DNA from 3 places in the Streptomyces sp. NPDC051214 genome. Region 1 is predicted to be linked to each of the others. Evidence: riboswitches for the same ligand, from Rfam matches in the RefSeq annotation. Region 1 holds a riboswitch; each other region holds the start of a gene.
What was found. A riboswitch is a leader RNA that binds a small molecule or an ion and turns the genes downstream of it on or off. The one in region 1 is predicted to bind cyclic di-AMP.
Positions count from the first base shown of each region.

Region 1 (6,976 bases):
CGAGGCCCAGGACCGCGCAGATCGGACCCATCACGAAGGCCATCGGATCGTGGTCCTCGATCATCTCGAGCGGCACCGCCAAGAGCGCCCAGCCGATGACGCAGCCGAGCGCCAACAGCCAGAGCAGCAGCAGGCGGTGCACGCCCAGGCTTCGTCGGCGCAGGTCCTCCAGGGCCATGCCGCGGTCGTACAGCAGTGCGTTCCGGTCTGGCCAGGTGCGCAGATGGGCGGGTGGCGGAGGCGGCGGCAGCGTACGGCGGGTCATGGCCCTGACAGTACCGGCGGACCCGCGCGGCCTCGGGGGAGGCTCTGCAGCCCCCTATGCCCCTCACGCCACGCGCGTCGCCCCCGCGAACGGCATCTGGCTGATCGGTGCGAGGCGGACCGGCGCGCTCGGATTCGGGGCGTGGATCATCTGGCCGTTGCCCACATAGAGGCCCACGTGGCTGATGCCCTGGTAGAAGAAGACCAGGTCGCCCGGCTGGAGTTGGGAGCGCGGGACACGCTCGCCCGCGGCGATCTGCGCGTACGTCGTGCGCGGCAGGCCGACGCCCGCCGACCGGTAGGCGGCCTGCGTGAGCCCCGAGCAGTCGAAGGCGTCGGGGCCGGTGGCTCCCCACACATAGGGGCTGCCGAGGGCCTTGTAGGCGTACGAGACGGCCGCCGAGGCGCGGGCGTTGGGTGCCTTGCCCGGGGCTCCCCCGAGGCCGTCACGGCCCGCGTCACGCGACGCCCTGTCCTCGCCCGCGAGCTCCGCGCGCTGGTCGGCGGTGAGCTGGGACAGGAGCCGCTTGGCCGCGCCGAGCTTTCCGTTGACCGTCTTCTTGTGCTTTTTCAGCTCCGCCTGGCGGGACTTGAGGTGCGCGAGGGTGCCGTCGGCCTCGGTGCGCAGCTGGTCGATCTCGCGAAGCTGCTTCCGCACGCCGGTGACGGCCGCCGCCTGGCGGTTGTCCGCGCGGTCGGCGATGGCGGCGCGCTCGAGGTACTGGTCGGGGTCGGAGGAGAGCGCGAGCTGGACGGCGGGGTCGATGCCACCGCTGCGGTACTGCGCGGCGGCGATCGAACCGAGCCCTTCGCGCGCCGAGTTGAGCTTCTCCGTCTTGCGGGCGGCCTCGTCACGCAGCTCGCGCAAAGACTTCTCGGCGCCCTCGGCCTTCTCCTTGGCGCCGTTGTACTTCTCGGTGGCGATCTCGGCCTCGCGGTAGAGGGCGTCGACCTTGGACTTCACCTCGGCCGGGCTGAGCCGTGGGTCCGCGTGTCCCGTGCCGTCGAAGGCGGTGGCCGTGGCGGCTCCCGCGAGGGCGATGGTGGCGGCGGTACGGGCCGTATGGCCACTGAGCGAGCGCTGTTTCGGCTTGCGGTGCGCTGCCACGAAGGGGGGGCTCCTTAAGGTTCCGGCGACGGCCCGCACAGGGGGAGCGGGCCGCCGCCGGATTCTCGGCGGGGGTGGCCGACTGCCGCCCCGGGTCCGGGCGGCGGTGGGGAGCCAGTCACCTGACGAAGGACGCTAAACCTGACTGTCACGGGTTGGTGACGGATTGTGCGCAACTGACGGAAGTGTGGCCTTCGGTGACCTCAAGTGACCGCGCGATCTGCCGGACCGGGCCCCTTCGGAGACACGCGTGATCGATGCGGCCCTAGGGGCCCACCTGGCTACGGAGCGGTGATATGGCCCCGGTTAGGCTCCGGAACCATGGACGTTCTCACCCATCTCTTCGTCGGCCTGCACATCATCGGCATCGCCTCCCTCCTGGGCGGCTTCCTCACCCAGATGAAGCAGATGGGTCAGGGCACGGCCCGCTTCAGCCCCGCGATGCTGCACGGCGCGCTCACGATGCTCGTCACGGGCGTGATCCTGGTGGGCCTCAACCAGGCGGACGACAACCCCGTCAACAACGTCAAGATCGGCATCAAGATGGCCGTCCTGATCGTGATCCTCGCGCTGGTCTACGTGAAACGGGACGACGAGAAGGTGGACAAGGGGATGTTCGGCGCCGTCGGCCTGCTGACCGTCGCGAACATCTTCATCGCGGTGCTGTGGACCTGAGTCCGCGCATCCGACCGACCCACCACGCGCGCGTGGCCCGCATCCCCCCGGGAATGCGGGCCACGCGCGCGTAGTGGGTTCCTGGGCGAGTGCTCAGGCGGGCCGCACCACACTGTGGATCGGCATGTAGTAGATCGACTCGACGCGGACGTTCGCACCCGGCTTCGGGGCGTGGATCATCTTGCCGTCGCCGATGTAGATCCCGACGTGGCTGATGTCGTCGTAGAAGAACACCAGGTCACCGGGCTTGGCGTCGGCCGTTTTCACGGTCGTGCCGACCTTCACCTGGTCCCACGTCGTACGCGGCAGGGAGATCCCCGCGGCCTTCCACGCGTCCTGGGTGAGCCCGGAGCAGTCGTAGGAGTCGGGACCGGTCGCGCCCCACACATACGGCTTGCCGATCTGGGCCTCGGCGAAGTTGATCACCTTCGCGGCCTTCGTCGCGTAGCCACTGTCCGTGCCGCCGGAGCCGGAGCCGGCACCCGTGCCGGTGTCGGAACCCGAGCCGGCGCCCGTGCCCGTTCCCGCGTCCGGGGTTTCCTTCTCGCGCTCCTTGGCCGCGGCCTCTTCCGCCGCCTTGCGCTTGGCCTCCTGCTTGCGCGCCAGCTCGGCGGCCTTGCGCTTGGCCTCTTCTTCCTTCTTCTTCTCGATCGCCGCGAGCCGTGCCTTCTCCTCGGCCGTCAGCTCCGAGAGCAGCGTGCGCGCCTCGCCCAGCTTCTTCTGGACGGTCTGCTTGCTCGTCCGCAGGTCGTCCCGTGAGTCGCTGAGTGTCTCCAGGCTCTTGGCGGCCTTCGTGCGCTGCTTCGTGGCCGAGGCCTGCTGCGTCTGGTAGTCGTCGACCGCCTTCTTCTGGCGTGCGGTCAGCCGGTCCGACAGGTGGTTCTGGTCGAAGTACCCCTGCGGGTCGTCGGCGAGCATCATCGTGGCGGTCTCGGAGACGCCGCCGGTGCGGTACTGGGCCGCGGCGAACGTGCCCAGCTGCCGGCGGGCCTCGTTCAGCTTGTCGGCGCGCTCGGCCACGTCGTCGAGAAGGGTGTCGACCTTCTTGCGCTGCTTGTCGGTGCGCTCCTTGACCGAGTTGTACTTCTGGGTGGCCACGCCCGCCTGCTGGTAGAGGTCGTCGACCTTCTTCTGTACTTCTTCGAGGCTGGGCTTCTGGGGCGCTGACGGTGCCGCCTGCGCGCTCTGTGACAGGAGGGCCACGGAGGTGAGGGCTGCCGTCGTGATGCCGAGGGCCGGAGCGGTGCGTAGGCCGGTGATGCGGGCCCGCGGCTTGCGGTGCGACGCCAAGGGAGGCGACTCCTTCCGTAGACCGCCTACCGGGTTAGCTGTCGGGTTCGGGCGGGTGGTTCCGGAAGGTTGCCCTACGGTCCCGTACTGCGTACGGGACCGATTCACCCCAAGTTCATCGTGGGTCCCCGGCTCCGAGGAGATCGAACTCGGCGGAGGCCACCCGTTCCCGGCGGGGTTCGCCGGTGGGAGTACGAGCAGCCCGCGGAGCACGGTAGCCAACTCGTGTGGTCCGTGTGAAGGTTGATGTTCGATATGCCCGATACGTTTTCGTTACTTTGCGAAGCCCTTGACGCGGACACGCGGCGCCGTCGCGGAACGTGACGATTCGCGGGCAGGCCGTGTGCCGGCCGTATGCGGGGGGACCTGGCCGGAACCCGGGGCGGGTTGTCAGTGGGGCCGCCTAGACTCGGGAGGCGATGAGCAGCCTCTTTGATGACAGCTTCCTGGCGGACCTCCAGCCCTCGCGGGCTTCCGAGGAGGAGCCCCCGCCGCCGCCCGAGGACAGTGCCCCGGAATCCGTTCCGGACGATCTGTTCGACGGGAAGTTCGACGCGCCCACGCCCCGGGACGCGCACTACCGCGGCGGCGCCCCGCGCCCCGTGATCGACCCGGCGGCCCTGCTCGACGGGCTGAACGAGAACCAGCGCGCGGCCGTCGTGCACGCGGACTCCCCGCTGCTCATCGTCGCGGGCGCGGGCTCCGGCAAGACCCGGGTCCTGACGCACCGCATCGCGTATCTCCTGGCCGAGCGGCACGTGCACCCGGGGCAGATCCTGGCGATCACGTTCACGAACAAGGCCGCGGGCGAGATGAAGGAGCGCGTCGAGCAGCTCGTCGGGCCGCGGGCGAACGCGATGTGGGTGTCGACGTTCCACAGCGCGTGCGTGCGCATCCTGCGCCGTGAGTCGAAGAAGCTCGGCTTCACCTCCTCCTTCTCGATCTACGACGCCGCCGACTCCAAGCGGCTGATGGCGCTGGTCTGCCGCGACCTGGACATCGACCCGAAGAAGTTCCCGCCGAAGTCCTTCAGCGCCAAGATCTCGAATTTGAAGAACGAGCTGATCGACGAGGAGACCTTCGCTGGTCAGGCCGCCGACGGCTTCGAGAAGACGCTCGCCCAGGCGTACGCGATGTACCAGTCGCGGCTGCGCGAGGCGAACGCCCTCGACTTCGACGACCTGATCATGACGACGGTCCACATGTTCCGTGCGTTCCCGGACGTCGCCGAGCACTACCGCCGCCGCTTCCGCCACGTGATGGTCGACGAATACCAGGACACCAACCACGCGCAGTACGCCCTGGTGCGCGAGCTGGTGGGCCCCTCCGGAGGCGAGGACGACGACCCCGCCGAGCTGTGTGTCGTGGGTGACGCGGACCAGTCGATCTACGCCTTCCGCGGCGCGACGATCCGCAACATCCTCCAGTTCGAGGAGGACTACCCGGACGCGACCACGATCCTCCTGGAGCAGAACTACCGCTCCACGCAGACGATCCTGACCGCCGCCAACGCCGTCATCGAGCGCAACGAAAGCCGCCGCCCCAAGAACCTGTGGACCAACGCGGGCGCGGGCGCGGGCATCATCGGCTACGTCGCGGACACCGAGCACGACGAGGCGCAGTTCGTCGCCGACGAGATCGACCGGCTCACCGACGCGGGCGACGCGAAGGCGGGCGACGTCGCGATCTTCTACCGGACGAACGCGCAGTCGCGTGTCTTCGAAGAGATCTTCATCCGCGTCGGCCTGCCCTACAAGGTCGTCGGCGGCGTGCGCTTCTACGAGCGCAAGGAGGTCCGGGACGTCCTCGCGTATCTGCGGGTGCTCGCCAACCCGGAGGACTCCGTCCCGCTGCGGCGCATTCTGAACGTGCCCAAGAGGGGCATCGGCGACCGCGCGGAGGCGATGATCGACGCGCTCTCGCAGCGCGAGAAGATCTCCTTCCCGCAGGCCCTGAAGCGCGTCGACGAGGCGTACGGGATGGCGGCCCGCTCGGCCAACGCCGTCAAGCGTTTCAACGTGCTGATGGAGGAGCTGCGGACCATCGTCGAGTCCGGCGCGGGACCCGCCGTCGTCCTGGAGGCCGTCCTCGAGCGCACCGGGTACCTCGCCGAGCTGCAGGCCTCGACCGACCCGCAGGACGAGACACGTATCGAGAACCTCCAGGAACTCGCCGCCGTGGCCCTGGAGTTCGAGCAGGACAGCGGCACGGCCGCCGCTGAAGGCGAAAGCGAAGGGGAAGGCGAAGGGGAAGGCGAGACCGAGGGGGAGGAGGCCGCGGGCACCGGTGTGTCCGGCACGCTCTCGGAGTTCCTGGAGAGGGTCGCGCTCGTCGCCGACTCGGACCAGATCCCGGACGAGGAGGACGACGGCTCCGGAGTCATCACGCTGATGACGCTGCACACCGCCAAGGGCCTGGAGTTCCCCGTCGTCTTCCTGACCGGCATGGAGGACGGCGTCTTCCCGCACATGCGCTCCCTCGGCCAGGTCAAGGAGCTGGAGGAGGAGCGCCGCCTCGCGTACGTGGGCATCACGCGCGCGCGTGAGCGGCTCTATCTGACGCGGTCCTCGATGCGCAGCGCCTGGGGACAGCCTTCGTACAACCCGCCCTCACGCTTCCTGGAGGAGATCCCGGAGGCGCACCTGGACTGGAAGCGCAAGGGTTCCGTCGGCGCGCCGGCGACGTCCGGCCCCGCGGCCGGGATCGCCTCCTCCTTGTCGTCGTCGCGCTCGCGGACCGGCGGCGCCCAGGGCTTCGCCACGCGCCGCGCGTCGGAGAAGCCGGTGGTCGCGCTCGCGGTCGGGGACCGGGTCACGCACGACCAGTTCGGCCTCGGGACCGTGGTCGGCGTGAAGGGGACGGGCGCGAACGCCGAGGCGACGGTGGACTTCGGAGAGCCGAAGCCGAAGCGGCTCCTCCTGCGGTACGCACCGGTGGAGAAGCTCTAGCGCCCCCAGGGCCGCGGGGGCGGCCGGAGTTACGTCGGGTCGAGGTTGTGGCTGCGCAGCCACGGCAGCGGGTCGATGGCCGAGCCGCCCGCGGGACGCACCTCGAAGTGCAGGTGCGGGCCCGTGGAGTTGCCGGAGTTCCCGGAGAAGGCGATGGGGTCGCCCGCCTTCACGGGGCCGCTGGAGATCTTGTGCGTGGAGAGGTGGCAGTACCACGTCTCCGTGCCGTCCTTGGCGGTCACGATCGCCATGTTGCCGTAGGCGCTGTTCCACTTCGTGGAGACCGTGCCGTCGGTGGCGGCGAGCACCTCGGTGCCGTACGACACCGGGAAGTCGATCCCGGAGTGCGCGGACATCCAGTTGACGCCGGCCTGCCCGTAGTACGCGCTCAGACCGTGCTGCTTCACCGGCAGCGAGAACTTCGGGCGCAGGCGCTCCTTGCGCGCGGCTTCCTCGGCGGCCTTCTTCTGGGCGGCGACCTTCTCCGCCTTGAGGTCGATACGTTCCTGCGTGCGGCTCGCGCGGTCGGCGAAGTCACCGGCGTCCGCCGAGAGGTTCGCCAGCTGCGTGTCGAGCTTGTTGTTGGCGGCGGACGGCTGCACCGACGCGGGGTCCGGGGCCGTTGCCGCCTGCGTCTCCTTGCCGTCGTCGCCGCCGAAGTTGCCCACGGAGGCCGCGGCGATACCCGCGA
Region 1 covers NZ_JBFBAT010000010.1:146,804-153,779, reverse strand. Annotated here, with positions in the region: gene AB0M70_RS26460 (hypothetical protein) at 1-265, opposite strand, end outside; gene AB0M70_RS26455 (NlpC/P60 family protein) at 329-1,372, opposite strand; gene AB0M70_RS26450 (hypothetical protein) at 1,694-2,047, shown strand; gene AB0M70_RS26445 (NlpC/P60 family protein) at 2,141-3,337, opposite strand; cyclic di-AMP (ydaO/yuaA leader) riboswitch at 3,345-3,502, opposite strand; gene pcrA (DNA helicase PcrA) at 3,757-6,285, shown strand; gene AB0M70_RS26435 (M23 family metallopeptidase) at 6,315-6,976, opposite strand, start outside.

Region 2 (6,976 bases), on a different contig from region 1:
GGTCAGGACCGAACGCCACGGCCTCGTTCAGCCCGGCCTGCGGGCGTACCTGTGCCGGGACCGGCACGTGTCGCCAGGCACCGGGCTCCGCCGCGGCCGAGCTCATGACGGTGATGACGGTCATCGCGACGGCGAGAACCGCGACGAGAAGTCGGCGCACCATGGTCAGCCTCCCAGCCGCTCGCTCATCAGGTTTGGTTTCGAGCCGTAGATCTCGACGGTCCCGAAGGACAGCAGCGAGGACCCGGCCCTCGTCAGTGCACGCGGTTTCACGTCGATCGCGTTCGTGCGCTCAGGGCCGTAGGAGAAGGTGGTGCGGGAGCCGTCGATCCGTGCGTACTTCGACTGGAACGCGCGGTCGCTGCGCACCGGCAGCCACAACGCGCCGTCCGGGCCGCGCACCATGGCCTCGGTGTAGGTGTCGCCCAGGGGCGGGTAGGTGGTGCGCCAGGTGTGGCCGTTCCAGGTCATGAGGTAGGTGCGTGGCGCGCCGTCGACGTACTGGCTGCCGCCGATCGTGACGCGGCCGGCCGGTTCGAGCAGCATCGTGTGGATGTTGCTGTTCGGCGGCAGCGGCACCTTCGCGTCGCGCCAGGCCGTGCCGTCCCAGCGCAGGACGGTGCTCCCGTTCGTGGTGTCCGCCCAGGCCCAGGCGTCGGTGGCCGAGCGCGCGGTGATCCCCATGACGTACAGCACGCCGTCGGGGGTGGACTGTGTGGTCCAGCCGGAGCCGTCGTGGTGCAGGACCTTCAGCCCGGTCTCGTCCTCACCGACCACCCAGGCGGCACCGGGCACGGCGGCGAAGTCCTGGTAGGTCCACAAGGTCTGCGGCAGCGGGAGTGTGCTCCACCCTCCCGAGCCGCCCGATCCTCCGGCCGAGCGGCGCAGGATCTCGCCCGCTCCGTCGCGGTTGTGCAAGATCCACGTTTCCTTGCCGACGAACTGCACCTTGCCGAGCCAGCCCGACGCCTCGGCGCCGGGGAAGCTGCTGTCCCGGCTCCAGGCCGCGCCGTCCCACCGGTACAGCATCGGCCGCACCCAGTCGGTGGTGTGCTCGTACCCCGTCGCCCAGACATCGCCCGGCCCACGGGCGGCAAGATCGGACACGGTCACGGGCCGTGTGGCCGCGGGCACGGGCAGCGCCGACCAGCTCGGCGTCACGTTCGGGGTGTCGGCTTGGGCGGTCGGCACAGCCGCGGCCGGCGAGACGACGGCGACGGGCGACACCACCGCGGCACAGGCGATCACAAGGCAGATGATGACCGCACGGTGACCACGAAGATCACGGCGACCACGGAGACCGTTCATGAGACCCCCCAGAACGCGAAGGTCGCTCACCTTATTGGCATGCACCCGTCCGTGAATAGACGGGTGCATGCCAATTCGGGGGTCCCTTGCGGGAGGTCCCGACAGCCCTGAGCCCCGGCACGCGCGGCGTGCCGGGGCTCAGGGCGATCGAGACCGGGATCCCCTAGTAGGGGCCGTTCACGTTGTCGATCGAGCCGTACCGGTCGGCCGCGTAGTTGCAGGCGGCGGTGATGTTGGCGACCGGGTCATAGCTGTCCAGCGAGGTGCCGGCCACGTGGTAGGCGTCGAAGGTCGGGGCGATGACCTGCAGGAGCCCCTTGGACGGGGTGCCCGCGGCGGCGTTGACGTCCCAGTTGTTGATGGCCAGCGGGTTGCCGGAGGACTCGCGCATCACGTTGCGGTGGATGCCCTCGTACGTGCCGGGGATGCCGTGCTGGGCCATGACGTCGAGCGACTCCTTGATCCAGCCGTCGAGGTTGTTGGCGTACGTCTTCTTCGCCGGGGCGACGGCGGGCTTGGCGGCGTTCGTGCGCTGGGAACGGTCCGCCCGCTCGTCGGAGGCCCTGGAGGCGGCCTTCTCTCCGATGGTGATCTTGAGGCCGGGGTGGATCAGCTTCGGGTCCCCGCCCAGAACGCTGCGGTTGTCCTCGTACAGCTTCTTCCAGCCGCCGCTGACCGAGTGCTCGCGGGCGATCTTCGCCAGCGAGTCGCCCGCTGCGACGACGTAGGTCTTGGGGGCGGCGGCGGGCTTGGCGGCCGCCGCGGGCTGCGCCGCGCTGGCGGCGGTCGCGCCGATCACCGGGAGGACGAGCACGGCGCCGCCCGTGCCTGCCGCGGCGATGCCCCGGCTGAGCGAGCTGGACTTGGGGCGGCGGTGCTTACCCTTTGCAGGCATGACGAATTCCTCTCCGTCGCCTACGAGGTGAGCTGTCGGGTTCGGACGGGAGATGTCCGGTCGCACGAATGCGACTTCACCCCGAGCCGTTCCGGAATCCGGATCGGCGGCTTACCTGGGTCCCCCGCTCCTGCCGTGCGTAAGTGAGTGAGTACGGGAAGGGTTTCCGGACAGCGGCAGGATTCGGCGTTCCATCCGGATTGACGGTGACGTTAGGCGAGAAAGCCCGGACAGAACAAGGCGGGAATTCACTCGGGGAATGCGCGAGGGCCATTCTCGGAGTCCGCGGCCCGTGCCCCCCATTGATCAAATGGCCTCAACTTTGTTTGCGGGAAACGAAAATGCGCTGGGCGGATCTTGGGGCCTCGATCTGCGGGTGTGACTCATTCCACTGCGGCGCGATGCCAAGTGGGTGCAGACGTGGCCTTATTCGCAAAAGCGGACATAATGCGATCCCTATTTTTCATGTCAAAACGGGCATCGTTTCTGGTGGGACCCGGTGGTGACGCCTCAAGGTGAGCCTGATATGGGCTCTCAGTTCGTGGGTATAAAGCGGGGCGGGGGCGGGATATTGGGCAGCAATTCCCACAACGGCCGTGCTCCTGCCGCCCAGTTGGCGAGCAGGGTGCGGTCGACCAGGTGCATGTGCAGCTGCCGGGCCAAAGGAGCGCACCGCTGGGAGAAGCGTCCGTTGGTCACCACCAAGACGATGTCCGCGCCGTGCAGCTGCCGGGCTGTTCCGTTGACGCGCTGCAGGTCGGGTGTGCCGACCGGCGAACCCTGCGCTCCGTTCCTGCGGTGCTTGCACTGGACGACCCACTTGCGGCCCATCGGATCGGTGGCGAGCACGTCCGCCCCGTTGTCACCCGTACCGCCCGTCTGCCGGGCGTCCGTGCAGCCGTCGCGGCGCATCAAGTCGCGTACCGCGTATTCGAAATCGCGGTGATGTAAGGCGTCCAATTGCGCTATCGCATAACGCAGTTGCTGTCGCCGTACGTCCGCCCACAAGGCCCGTTGGCGTCGCTGGTGCAAGAGGCCAAGACTCGCCACCACGGCTGCGACGGTGAGCGCGATCAGCAACCACAAATGCGCGAGCAGCCAGTTGACCAATGAGGCGACCAGTATGAGCGCCACGGCAGCACCGGCAAGAAGCGCCACGAGTCGCGCTTGTTGCCGCTGCTGCCTTTTGGTGGGACGTCGTCGACGCCGCCGCGCAGGCGCCTGCCGCGTCACTGCCGACCGCCGTGCTGTGAGAAGAGCCTGACCATTGGCATGAGCGCCCCCCTTTGTCGGCGGACTTTTCGCCCGTCCTTCCATGCTGGCAGTCGCCACTGACAAGCGGAGTCCGTCAGACAGAGCTGAGCGGATGGGCCGCCGTCGCCGAACGCGGGGGCCAGGCGCGTGGGGCGAGGATGCCCAGGACGTACGCCCGCGCGACCAGGGCGGGGCGGGTGGTGGCGTCCAGGAGTTGTCGCAGGCGGCTCAGGTGGTAGTCGACCGTCTGCCGGGACAGTCGCAGCGAGGCGGCGATGTCACTGTTGCTGCTGCCCTCCGCCAGGAGGGAGAGGATGCGGATCTGCGCGGCGGTGAGCGAGGGATGGGCCTCGTGGGCCAGGCTCTGATGCGTGACGACGGCCCAGACGTGCCGGGCGCGGGCAGCGGAGTGGCCGACCGTCGTCAGGTGCAGCTGCGCACGGCGTTGCCGCCCCCGGGCATCGACGAGCACGGCGGACGTCTCCACCCGTCTGGTGCGGCGGGCTATCAGACCGTTCCACCTGCGGTGCAGCCCATCGAGGTCGGAGGCGGGGGCGGGGGCGAGCAGCGTGTGCGCGCGGCGGCCCACCAGGTCGGGCAGGGCGAGGTGGAACAGATCGGCGGCCGCCGAACTCGCTTCGATCACCCGCCCGTTGGCCGAGAGCAGCGCGCAGGGCAGGCCGCTGTGGTCGCGCAGCGCCTGCAGGTTCTCCTCCGCCTCCTGGCGCTGGACCAGGGCGCGGAGGTGGTCGGTGATGTCCACATAGATTCCGGCTATGCAGGTCTGCGTGTCCTCCCGTACGGGGAAGCGGTGGCCGGCTGCCCGGCCGACGCTGCCGTCCGGCCGGCGATAGCCCAGGGTGTGGCGTACCGGGGTGCCCCGGGTGAGGATCTCCTGGTCCAGGGCGCGAAACTGGGCGGCCTCGGCAGGCGCGTCGAAGTCTTCGATGCACCTGCCGGTGAGCTCTCCCGGGGTGGTGCCGTAGAGGTGCGCGTAGGCGTGGTTGGCCCACAGGTAGCGTCCCGCGCGGTCCCGGATGAAGGCGGCGGCCGGGGCCAGGTCGACGAGGTCGGCGAAGGCGGCGTAACGGTGCGGGGCGTGCGCGTCGACCTCCACCGCGAGACCCCGCGTGCGGCTGTGGGCGCGGGTCCCGTCCAGCGGCCAGCTCACGTCGAAGGTGCGACCGTCGAACTGCGCCTGCCAGCTGACCTCCTCCGGTGGATGCCCCGGGCCCGAGAGTTCCTCGTGCATGCGCTCCAGGAAGCGCTGCGCCGTCCCGGTGTCGGCGAAGGCGCCGCCTCCCCTCTCCAGGACCTGCCACGGCTGGTCCACCTCCCACCAGAACGCGGGCAGGTGTTCAAGCAGTGCCTTGAGATTGGAGTCGTTCACAGCGGATTCTCCGTCCGTATTCAACTGGTTGACGCACAGTCACCAAGCGATGGGTTTCCCGTGTCGATCTCGCGCATGCTCGGTTCTCGGCCGAATCGGCCGGAGCGGCCGGCCGCCTGAACCCGCGTGCGCGTGCGGCACTCAGGCATTTGCCTGAACGGCTGACGTCTCTGGTGGCGCTGCGCGCGTCTGTCGCCTGGTCCCCTTGAGTGTGCGGGTGAACACGCCCCGCAACGTACGCCCCGGTGACCCCGCATGTTCTACGCGCGTCACCGATCCGTACGACGCCATGCCCCAACCGGACGAATGGAGAGGGAACTTCAGTGAGCAAGGTGCTGTTAGTGCATGCCAAGGGCGGTCCGCCGCTCGGCCACGTCCTCACACGGACGGCCGCCAGGGCGGAAGTGCACCTGCTGGCGCTCAGCGCACTTCCTCCCGCCGTGGCGGACACGGCCGAGCAGGTGTGCGCCTCCGTCGTGACACCCGCCGACGCGCACCGCGCCGACCTGGTGTCCCTGATCGTCTCGCGGGCCGAAGCCGTGGGCGCGGCCGCGGTGCTCACCTTCTCCGAGTACGCCGTCGTGGCCGTCGCCGAGGCCTGCCAGGTGCTTGGTCTGGCGGGGGCGGGCAGCGCCGCCGCGCTGGCACGCGACAAGCGGCTGATGCGTCGCACCTGGCGCGAACACGGGCTGCCGCAACCGGAGTTCCGCCCGGTGGCCACCGAGTCGGACCTGCACGAAGCGGCCCGCGAGCTGCCCTTCCCGCTCCTCCTCAAGGCGGCCTGGAGCGCGGGATCCACCGCGCACCAGATCATCCGCACCCCGCACGAGGCATCCGCCGCGTGGCACCGATCACGCGAAGTCATGGCCGAATCCGCCCAGTTGGGATACGCGGAACTCCATGTGGCCGAGGCCGACGCGGACTTCGTCGTCGAGCAGATCGTGAGCGGCACCGCATCGGACTGGTTCGACGAGCCCGGCTGGGGCGACTACGTCAGCGTCGAGGGCGTGGTGGCGCACGGCGTCTTCCACCCGGTCTGCCTCAGCGGCCGGATGCCCACCGTCGAGCCGTTCACCGAGCGCGCGGGCATCACGCCCGCCCTGCTGTCCCAGGACGCCCAGGACCGGATCGTGGCCCTCGCCCGAGCGTCCGTCGACGCGCTCGGACTGCGTGACTGCGGTACCCACACCGAGATCAAGCTCGGTGCGGACGGCCGCATGTGGCTGATCGAGACGGCCGCCCGGTTCGGCGGCGCGATGACGGTGCCGCAGATCGAGGAGGTCTTCGGGCTCGACCTCGTGGGCATGCTCGTCGACCACCTCATCGGCCGCCCGGTCGCATGGCCCCGGCACGCGCTCACGCCCGCGCAGGCGAACGGCGCGGCGGGCTCCCTCGTCGTCCTCGCGGTCGACTCCCAGGGCGAGGCCTGGCAGGACCGCAAGGTCTGGGACTTCTCCGCCGTCGCGGCGGACGTGCCACTGAGCCACGGCAGCGATCTTTCGGTGGTCGCGGAGAGCTCCCTCACCGACGGCACCCTGGTGCCGGTCTACGACCCGGCCGCGGGCGCCAACACCATGGCCGCCCTGTGCCTGCTGTCCGCCACCGACCCGAGCACCGTCCTGCGGGACTTCGAGACCCTGGTCGACGCACTGCCCCGGGTCCTGCCCGCCGCGCAGCCCGAGGAGATCGTCCGATGACCACCCAGCTGTTGCCCGGCCCCGCCGAACCGTCCACGGACCGCACGGTCATCGGTGAGAACCTCTCCCTGCCCCTCTTCCGTACGCTCTCGGGCGTCCTGGCCGGTCACCCGTACCTCAAGGTCGTCGTCGACCGCGCCGAGAACACCTGGCACCTGCTCGACACGAACGCGCACCCCTTCCACGTCAACTACATCGCCACCCGCGTCCTGGGCATGGAACTCCACACTCTGGACGCTGAGTTGGACGCCTTCAACGCCTCCGTCTACATGGACCCCGACCGCCGTTTCCTGCTCGGCGTGCTGTCCCTGCACACCGAGCAGGAAGCGGAAGGACGCGAACGCACGTTCCTCGTCCTGGAGACGACCGAGGCCGACACCATGCACGGCGAACTACTCGCCCATTTCTACGACTTCGTGCGCGAACGCGTCG
Region 2 covers NZ_JBFBAT010000029.1:19,411-26,386, forward strand. Annotated here, with positions in the region: gene AB0M70_RS41955 (hypothetical protein) at 1-163, opposite strand, end outside; gene AB0M70_RS41960 (hypothetical protein) at 166-1,308, opposite strand; gene AB0M70_RS41965 (LysM peptidoglycan-binding domain-containing protein) at 1,472-2,203, opposite strand; cyclic di-AMP (ydaO/yuaA leader) riboswitch at 2,208-2,359, opposite strand; gene AB0M70_RS41970 (restriction endonuclease) at 2,738-3,337, opposite strand; gene AB0M70_RS41975 (PAS domain S-box protein) at 3,552-4,847, opposite strand; gene AB0M70_RS41980 (ATP-grasp domain-containing protein) at 5,171-6,544, shown strand; gene AB0M70_RS41985 (PEP/pyruvate-binding domain-containing protein) at 6,541-6,976, shown strand, end outside.
Region 2: it holds a riboswitch for cyclic di-AMP, as region 1 does, so the genes downstream of both, AB0M70_RS41965 (LysM peptidoglycan-binding domain-containing protein) here and AB0M70_RS26445 (NlpC/P60 family protein) in region 1, are expected to answer to the same signal.

Region 3 (6,976 bases), on a different contig from region 1:
GCCCCAGACCCCGTACAAGATGGCCTCAAACGCCGGCCGGGCTGAATCTTTCAGCCCCTCCGGCGTTCGAGGAGGGCCCTCGCGCCGAGCGACCCGCGGCGGAGCCGCGGATGTCACAGCCGGGAAGGGGCGGGGTTGGGGAAGATAAAATCCCCCCACTGTGTCTGAGTCAGCCCCCTCCCCCAGCAGCCCCCGCCCTCCCCGCCCGAAGGGCGAGCCCCGTTTCCCGGACGGTCCCGCCCCGGACCCCGCGGGGTCACACTTCGAGCGCCGCATCCGCAGCTTCCAGCCCCGGCGGAGCCGCGTCACCACAAGCCAAGCGGACGCGCTCCAGCGGCTGTGGCCCAAGTGGGGCCTGGACATCGACGGACAGCGCGTCCTCGACCTCGCCACGATGTTCGAGGGCAAGAGCGCCGTCGTCCTGGAGATCGGCTTCGGCATGGGCGAGGCCACCGCCCAGATGGCCGCCGACGACCCGCACACCGGCATCCTCGCCGTCGACGTACACACCCCGGGCCAGGGAAACCTCCTCGGCCTCGCCGAGCGGAACAACCTGGACAACGTCCGCGTCGCGAACGGCGACGCCGTCATCCTGCTCCGCGAGATGCTCCCGCCCGCCTCCCTCGACGGCCTGCGCGTCTACTTCCCCGACCCCTGGCCCAAGGCCCGCCACCACAAGCGCCGCATCATCCAGCCCGACTTCCTCGACCTCGCCGCGCCCCGCCTCAAGCCCGGCGCCGTGCTGCACTGCGCGACCGACTGGGAGCCGTACGCCGAGCAGATGCTGGAAGTGCTCACCGCGCACCCCGCGTTCGAGAACACCGAGGCCGACGGCGGATACGCGCCCCGCCCCGCCTTCCGTCCCCTCACCCGCTTCGAGGGCCAGGGCCTGGACAAGGGCCACGTCGTCCACGACCTCCTGTTCCGCAGAACAGGCACCCCCTGCGACTGAGGCGGACTGAGATACGGGCCACGCGCACCGAGACACCGTCGCGGCCCACCCCCGTCCCTCGTTAGGGTCAACGAGTGGCCACCCGTTCAGCGCACCCTCACCCCCCGATGCCCCCCGCAGGGCCCGCCGGGCTGCGGCACGCGCGCTGGTGGCAGCGGCGGGCGATACGCGCGGCCGCCCTGGTCACGCTGCTCGCCCTGTCGGGCCTGGTGATCCTGGCCCTGGTCAGGGAGCAGACCGGCACCCAGGGCTTCCTGGTCGGGCTCGGTCTCGCGACGCTGCCCGTGCCGCTCCTGGTGACCGCCTTCCGCTGGCTGCAGCGCGTCCAGCCGGGCCCCTGGCGGAACCTGATCTTCGCCTTCGCCTGGGGCGCCTGCGCCGCCGCCCTCATAGCCATCGTCGCGAACAGCTTCGCGACCCGCTGGATAGCCACCGCCACCGCCGACCCCACCAGCGCGGACACCCTCGGCGCGACGGTCATAGCCCCGATCGTCGAGGAGAGCGCGAAAGCCGTGGCCGTGCTGCTCGTCTTCCTCTTCCGCAGACGCGAGTTCACCGGCATCGTCGACGGCGTCGTGATCGCCGGCGTGACCGCCACCGGCTTCGCGTTCACCGAGAACATCCTCTATCTCGGCAGCGCCTTCGGCACCGACCAGCTCAACGGCGAGACCGGCATCGCGTCCGTGACGGCGGCGACCTTCTTCGTGCGCGTCGTGATGTCGCCCTTCGCGCACCCGCTGTTCACCGTGCTCACCGGAATCGGCTTCGGCGTCGCCGCGCTCGGCGCCGACCGGCAGAACTGGCGGCGCGTCCTGCTCCCGATCGCCGGGCTGCTCCTCGCGATGGGCCTGCACGCCCTGTGGAACGGCTCGGCCAGCTTCGGCGACTACGGCTTCTTCGCCGTGTACGCGACGTTCATGCTGCCCGCGTTCGGCCTGCTCACCTGGCTGGCGATCTGGACCAGGCAGCGCGCCCTGCGCGTCGTGCGCGCGGAACTGCCCGCGTACGCGATCGCGGGCTGGCTCACCGCTCCCGAGCCGTACGCGCTCGGCACGATGCGCGCCCGCACCCTCGCCCGCGACTACGCCTCGTACACCCAGGGCAAGGCCGCGGCCCGCGCGGTCGCCCAGTACGAGGCGTACGCGACGTCTCTCGCGCTCCTGCGCCACCGAGGACGCCGGGGCAAGGCGGGCGCCGACTTCGTCGCACGGGAGCGGGAGTTGCTGCACGCGCTGTGGGAGCGCCGCGAGGCAGCGCGCCCCGCCCTCGCCTACGCGGCCCGCGCGACGGCACCCGTGCTCGTACCGATGCCGCCGCCGTACGGGTACGGACACCGCCGGCCCTACCCACAGCCGTACGCCCAGCCCTACGCGACCCAGCAGCCCTACGCGCAGCCGCCGCACCCCTACGGACACCCGTACGCCCAGCCTGCGATGCCCTACCCGGCGTACAACCCCTACCGGGGTTAGGCCGAAGCCGCCGTCAGCGTCGACACCTCGGCGTCCGTCAGTTCGAGCTCGCCCACCGCGAGCAGCGCGGGCAGCTGCTCGACCGTACGGGCCGACGCGATCGGCGCCGCCACCGTCGGCTGGGCCGCCAGCCACGCGAGGGCGACCGTCGCGAGCTCGGCGCCACGGGACTCGGCGACCTCGTCGAGCGCGGCGAGCACCCGCCGGCCACGCTCGGTCTCCAGGTGCTTGCCCGCGCCCTCGGCCCGCGCGCTGTCGACCCGCGTACCCGGGCGGTACTTGCCGGTCAGGAAGCCGGAGGCGAGCGCGTAGTACGGGACGGCGGCCAGGCCCGAGCGCGAGGCGACCTGCTCCAGCTGGCCCTCGTACGTGTCGCGCGAGAGGAGGTTGTAGTGCGGCTGAAGGACCGAGTAGCGGGCGAGGCCCTCGCGGTCGGAGAAGTCCAGGAACTCCTGGAGCCGCTCGGGGGTCACGTTGGACGCGGCGATGGCGCGCACCTTGCCGGACGTCACGAGGTCGTCGAGCGCGGCGATGACCTCCTCGACCGGGACGGTCGGGTCGTCGTAGTGCGTGTAGTAGAGGTCGATGTAATCGGTGCGCAGGCGGCGCAGCGACTCCTCGGCACCGGCCTTGATGGTGTGCGCGGACAGGCCCTTGAAGTCGGGGTGGGCGCCGACCTTGGTGGCGAGCACGACGTCGGAGCGGTTGCCGCGCGCGGCGAACCAGTTGCCGAGGACGGTCTCGGACTCGCCGCCCTTGTTGCCCGGCACCCAGGCCGAGTAGACGTCGGCGGTGTCGATGAAGTTGCCGCCGGCGGCGGTGTAGGCGTCCAGCACGTCGAAGGACTGCGCCTCGTCGGCCGTCCAGCCGAAGACGTTGCCGCCCAGGGCGAGCGGGAAGACCTCGAGGTCGGACGAGCCAAGCTTGCGGAGAGAAGTCATGAGGAGATCAACGCCCTCGTGGACCGCGGCATTCCGCGCAAGGGGACGTGCGTTCCATCGGGTGGGGCCGCGCACGCCGAACCGGCAGCCCTGACGTCGGGGGGTTGTCGCCAGGACCGCCGGGGTTCCGGGGTTGCTCATATGGACTGGTGCCTCAGATGGACCGGCGCCTCAGATCGACTGGCCCTTGCCGCGCAGCCACGCCGCCGGGTCGACCCCGGTGGAGTCGCCGCCCGGGTGGACCTCCATGTGGAGGTGCGCGCCGGTGACGTTGCCGGTGGCTCCGACGCGGCCGATGGTCTCGCCGGTGGTGACCTTCTGGCCTGCGCTGACGTTCATCGAGGACTGGTGGCAGAACCACACCTCGGTGCCGTCGTCGAGTTCGAGGACCGTGCGGTAGCCGTACGCCCCCGCCCAGCCGGCCTCCTTGATGGTGCCGGAGTGGACGGCCTTGATGGGCGTGCCCGTGGGAGCCGCGAAGTCCAGGCCGGTGTGGTAGCCGGAGGACCACATGGAGCCGGGCTGACCGAAGGTGCCGGTGAGGGTGTACGAGGCGACGGGCAGGGTGTAGCTCTTCGCGAGCTTGGCCAGGCGCTCGGCCTCGGCCTTCTTCTTGGCCTCGGCCTCGGCCTTCTTCTTCGCGGCGGCCTTCTCGGCGGCGATCTTCTTCTCGGCCGCGGACTGCTTGGCGGCGGCCTGTTCGGCGGCCTGCTTGACGGCGGCTTCCTCGGCGGCCTTCTGGACCGCGTCGTCCGCCTGGTCCTGCTGGTTCTCTGCCTGCTCCATGATGCGGGCCCGCAGTGCCTCGCCCGCGTCCGTGGTGCCCTGCTCGGTGTCGGCGGCGCTGAGGCCGGCGGCGCTGAGGGGCGCGGCGGCGGTCACCACGCCGTTGTCCGCGGAACCCGCGTCGGCCGAGTCGTCGGCTATCAAGGACCCCACGCCCGGAAGCGACTTGGCCTCCGGCAGCGAGTCCGTGACGGCCGAGAGGTCCGGCATCGCGATGGAGACCGGGGGCTTGCCGTCCTGCGCGGTGGCGATGCCGCCCGCGCCGACGGCGGCGATGACGCCTACGCCGAGAACCGTGGAGCTGCGGGCGAGCCCGCCACCACCCCGCTTGTGCACGCGGTGCCTGCCGCGGACGGGACGGATGGACTCCTCGGTGGGGTTCCATTCCTCCCAGGAATTGTCGTCGTACCCACCGAAATCGTCGTCATTCGGTACGTAAACGCCTTGGGGGGCAGGGCGGTTGGACGCCACTGGGGCGCACTCCTTTCCTTCCTTCTCGCCTACCGGGTTAGCTGACGGGTTCGGAGCAGGAAGGTCTCCTACGAACATCTGGCACGGATGCACAGATGCCCGATTCACCCCAATTAGTGGTTCCCCGGCTCCCTTTCGGGATTAGGCGCGTGCGCGCGGAGCCGACTCGAGTGACGGCTGGGACGACCGCGCTGCGTTATCGAACGTTAATAGACAGCAGGCCGGTATTCCAAGCTGTTCCGACTGATCGTTAACGCTCATGGCCCGTACTTATCGGGACACCGGGGGCCGGAACGGGGCGAGTTGACCCCACTTCTTCACACACCGGAGCTTCACATCTCCTTGACAGTACGTCAGTTGTTATGCGGAGGGGTGTCCTTCCGTCACGGCCGGTGACAGGGGCCGCCGCACCGCGAGCAACGCCATGTCGTCGGTCCCCCCGCCGCCGGTGTGCCGCCGCACTTCCTCGACGAGCGTCGTCAAGAGCGCGTCCGGACCACCCGGCCCCGGGAAGATCCGGCCGCCGAGCCGCGCCGCCGGGTCGTAGAACTCGCCCCGGGCGTCGCGCGCCTCGCAGAGCCCGTCGGTGTAGAGCAGCAGCATCGCCCCCGGCGGGAACTCCGTCTCGTCCGCACGGTCCGGCCAGGCCCCCAGCTCGCCCATCCCGAGCGGCAGCGCGGGCTCGGTGGCGGACAGGACGCACAACCGGCCGTCGCCGCGCAGGAGCAGCGGGCCCGGATGCCCGCGGTTGATGAGACGCACCAGACCGTCGCCGTGCGGGATCTCCGCGAGGACGGCGGTCGTGAACCCCTCGAAGGCGTCGAGCCCGTCGCGTCGTGTGCCCTCCCGCGCGAGGGCACGCTCCAGGCGCTGCGCCACGGCCTCCAGCGTGGCCTCCTGCTCGGCGGCCTCCCGGAACGCCCCGATCACCACGGCGACGGCCGCCACCGCGCCCATGCCCTTGCCCCGCACGTCACCGACGATGACGCGGACGCCGTGCGGGGTGTCCTGCACGGCGTACAGATCGCCGCCGATGAACGCGTCGGCCTCCGCCGCCTCGTACCGCGCCGCGATGTCGAGACCGCCGATACGGGGGTCCGGCTGCGGCAGTACGGCGCGCTGGGCGGCCTCGGAGATGGAGCGGGCGGACGCGAGCTGTTTGTCGCTGCGGCGTACGACGCGGTTGATGACGACGGCGAGGACGGCGACGGTCACCACCGTGATCAGTTCGGTGACGGCCTCGACGTCGGTCGTGGTGTTGGTCTTGAAGTGCAGGGCGAGCACGGCGGAGCAGGAGGCGGCGCCGATGAGGAGGGTGCTGAGCAGCGAGTAGAAGGGCGCGGCGATGAGCGGGGCCGCGGTGAACAGGGGCACGGCGGTGAACCTGGGCGGGGTCGAGACGTCGTACACGATCCCGGCGACGATGAGCAGCAGGGGAAGAGCCCGCACGAGCGCCCGCTCGTGCCGGACGTCGGGACGCTTGCCGCCCCCGCCGATTTCTCCTCGCTGCCCCACTCACTCAGGGTTCCCGGAGGGGCGGCGTGGGGCGACCGGTGTGGGCCGACCGGGTGAGCGACTTCCGTCGGGGCTCACGTCGGCGGAAAACACCGAAGGCCCGGATCCATTTCTGGATCCGGGCCTTCGGTCTTTAGTAGCGGGGACAGGATTTGAACCTGCGACCTCTGGGTTATGAGCCCAGCGAGCTACCGAGCTGCTCCACCCCGCGCCGTTGAATGCAACTCTACGCCATCAGGGGGAGTGAAAGCGAACCGGTTACGAACCACCTGGAAACGGAGCCTTTCAAGGGAGCCTTCTGAAGGGTCGGTCGCCCCCGCTCACACGTTCTCGGCGTGTGTCAGCGTCTCCCAGGCCACGAACAGGTCGTCCGTCCCCTCGGGCCGCTGCTCCTGGGTGAGCCTCTCCGTCTCCGGCAGGGCGAGCCGCAGCCGTTCCCGCAGGTGGTTGAGGCCGACCTCGGTGTCGGGCCCCATGTCGCGCCGCACCGTGCCGCCGCACAGCCAGTCCGGCGCCTTGGCGCCCAGCTGGTACCGGGAGTGGAATTCCAGCGCGGCCCGCAGCCGCTCCTTGACCTCGCCGTACAGGTCGACGCCCTGGTGCCAGGCGGTCTCGGCGATGTGCGCGGTGGCCGCGAGGGAGTAGCTGGCGTGCTTGAAGTTCCGGCAGGTCTCCTGGGAAAGGCCGTCGGCGAATGTCTTCTGCCCGAACCAGTACTTCTGGAGCTTCTCCGCGGTATTGATGCCGCTGCCCGCGGGTGACACGGGCAGCGGGCCGTCCGACTCCAGATAGAAATAGGCGGGCACGCGGGTCCTGAAGTGCGTCACCGCCTTCTCGAAGGA
Region 3 covers NZ_JBFBAT010000021.1:88,600-95,575, reverse strand. Annotated here, with positions in the region: gene trmB (tRNA (guanosine(46)-N7)-methyltransferase TrmB) at 161-952, shown strand; gene AB0M70_RS38615 (PrsW family glutamic-type intramembrane protease) at 1,060-2,421, shown strand; gene AB0M70_RS38610 (aldo/keto reductase) at 2,418-3,362, opposite strand; gene AB0M70_RS38605 (M23 family metallopeptidase) at 3,534-4,619, opposite strand; cyclic di-AMP (ydaO/yuaA leader) riboswitch at 4,631-4,777, opposite strand; gene AB0M70_RS38600 (PP2C family protein-serine/threonine phosphatase) at 4,980-6,116, opposite strand; tRNA gene AB0M70_RS38595 (tRNA-Met) at 6,272-6,345, opposite strand; gene AB0M70_RS38590 (alginate lyase family protein) at 6,455-6,976, opposite strand, start outside.
Region 3: it holds a riboswitch for cyclic di-AMP, as region 1 does, so the genes downstream of both, AB0M70_RS38605 (M23 family metallopeptidase) here and AB0M70_RS26445 (NlpC/P60 family protein) in region 1, are expected to answer to the same signal.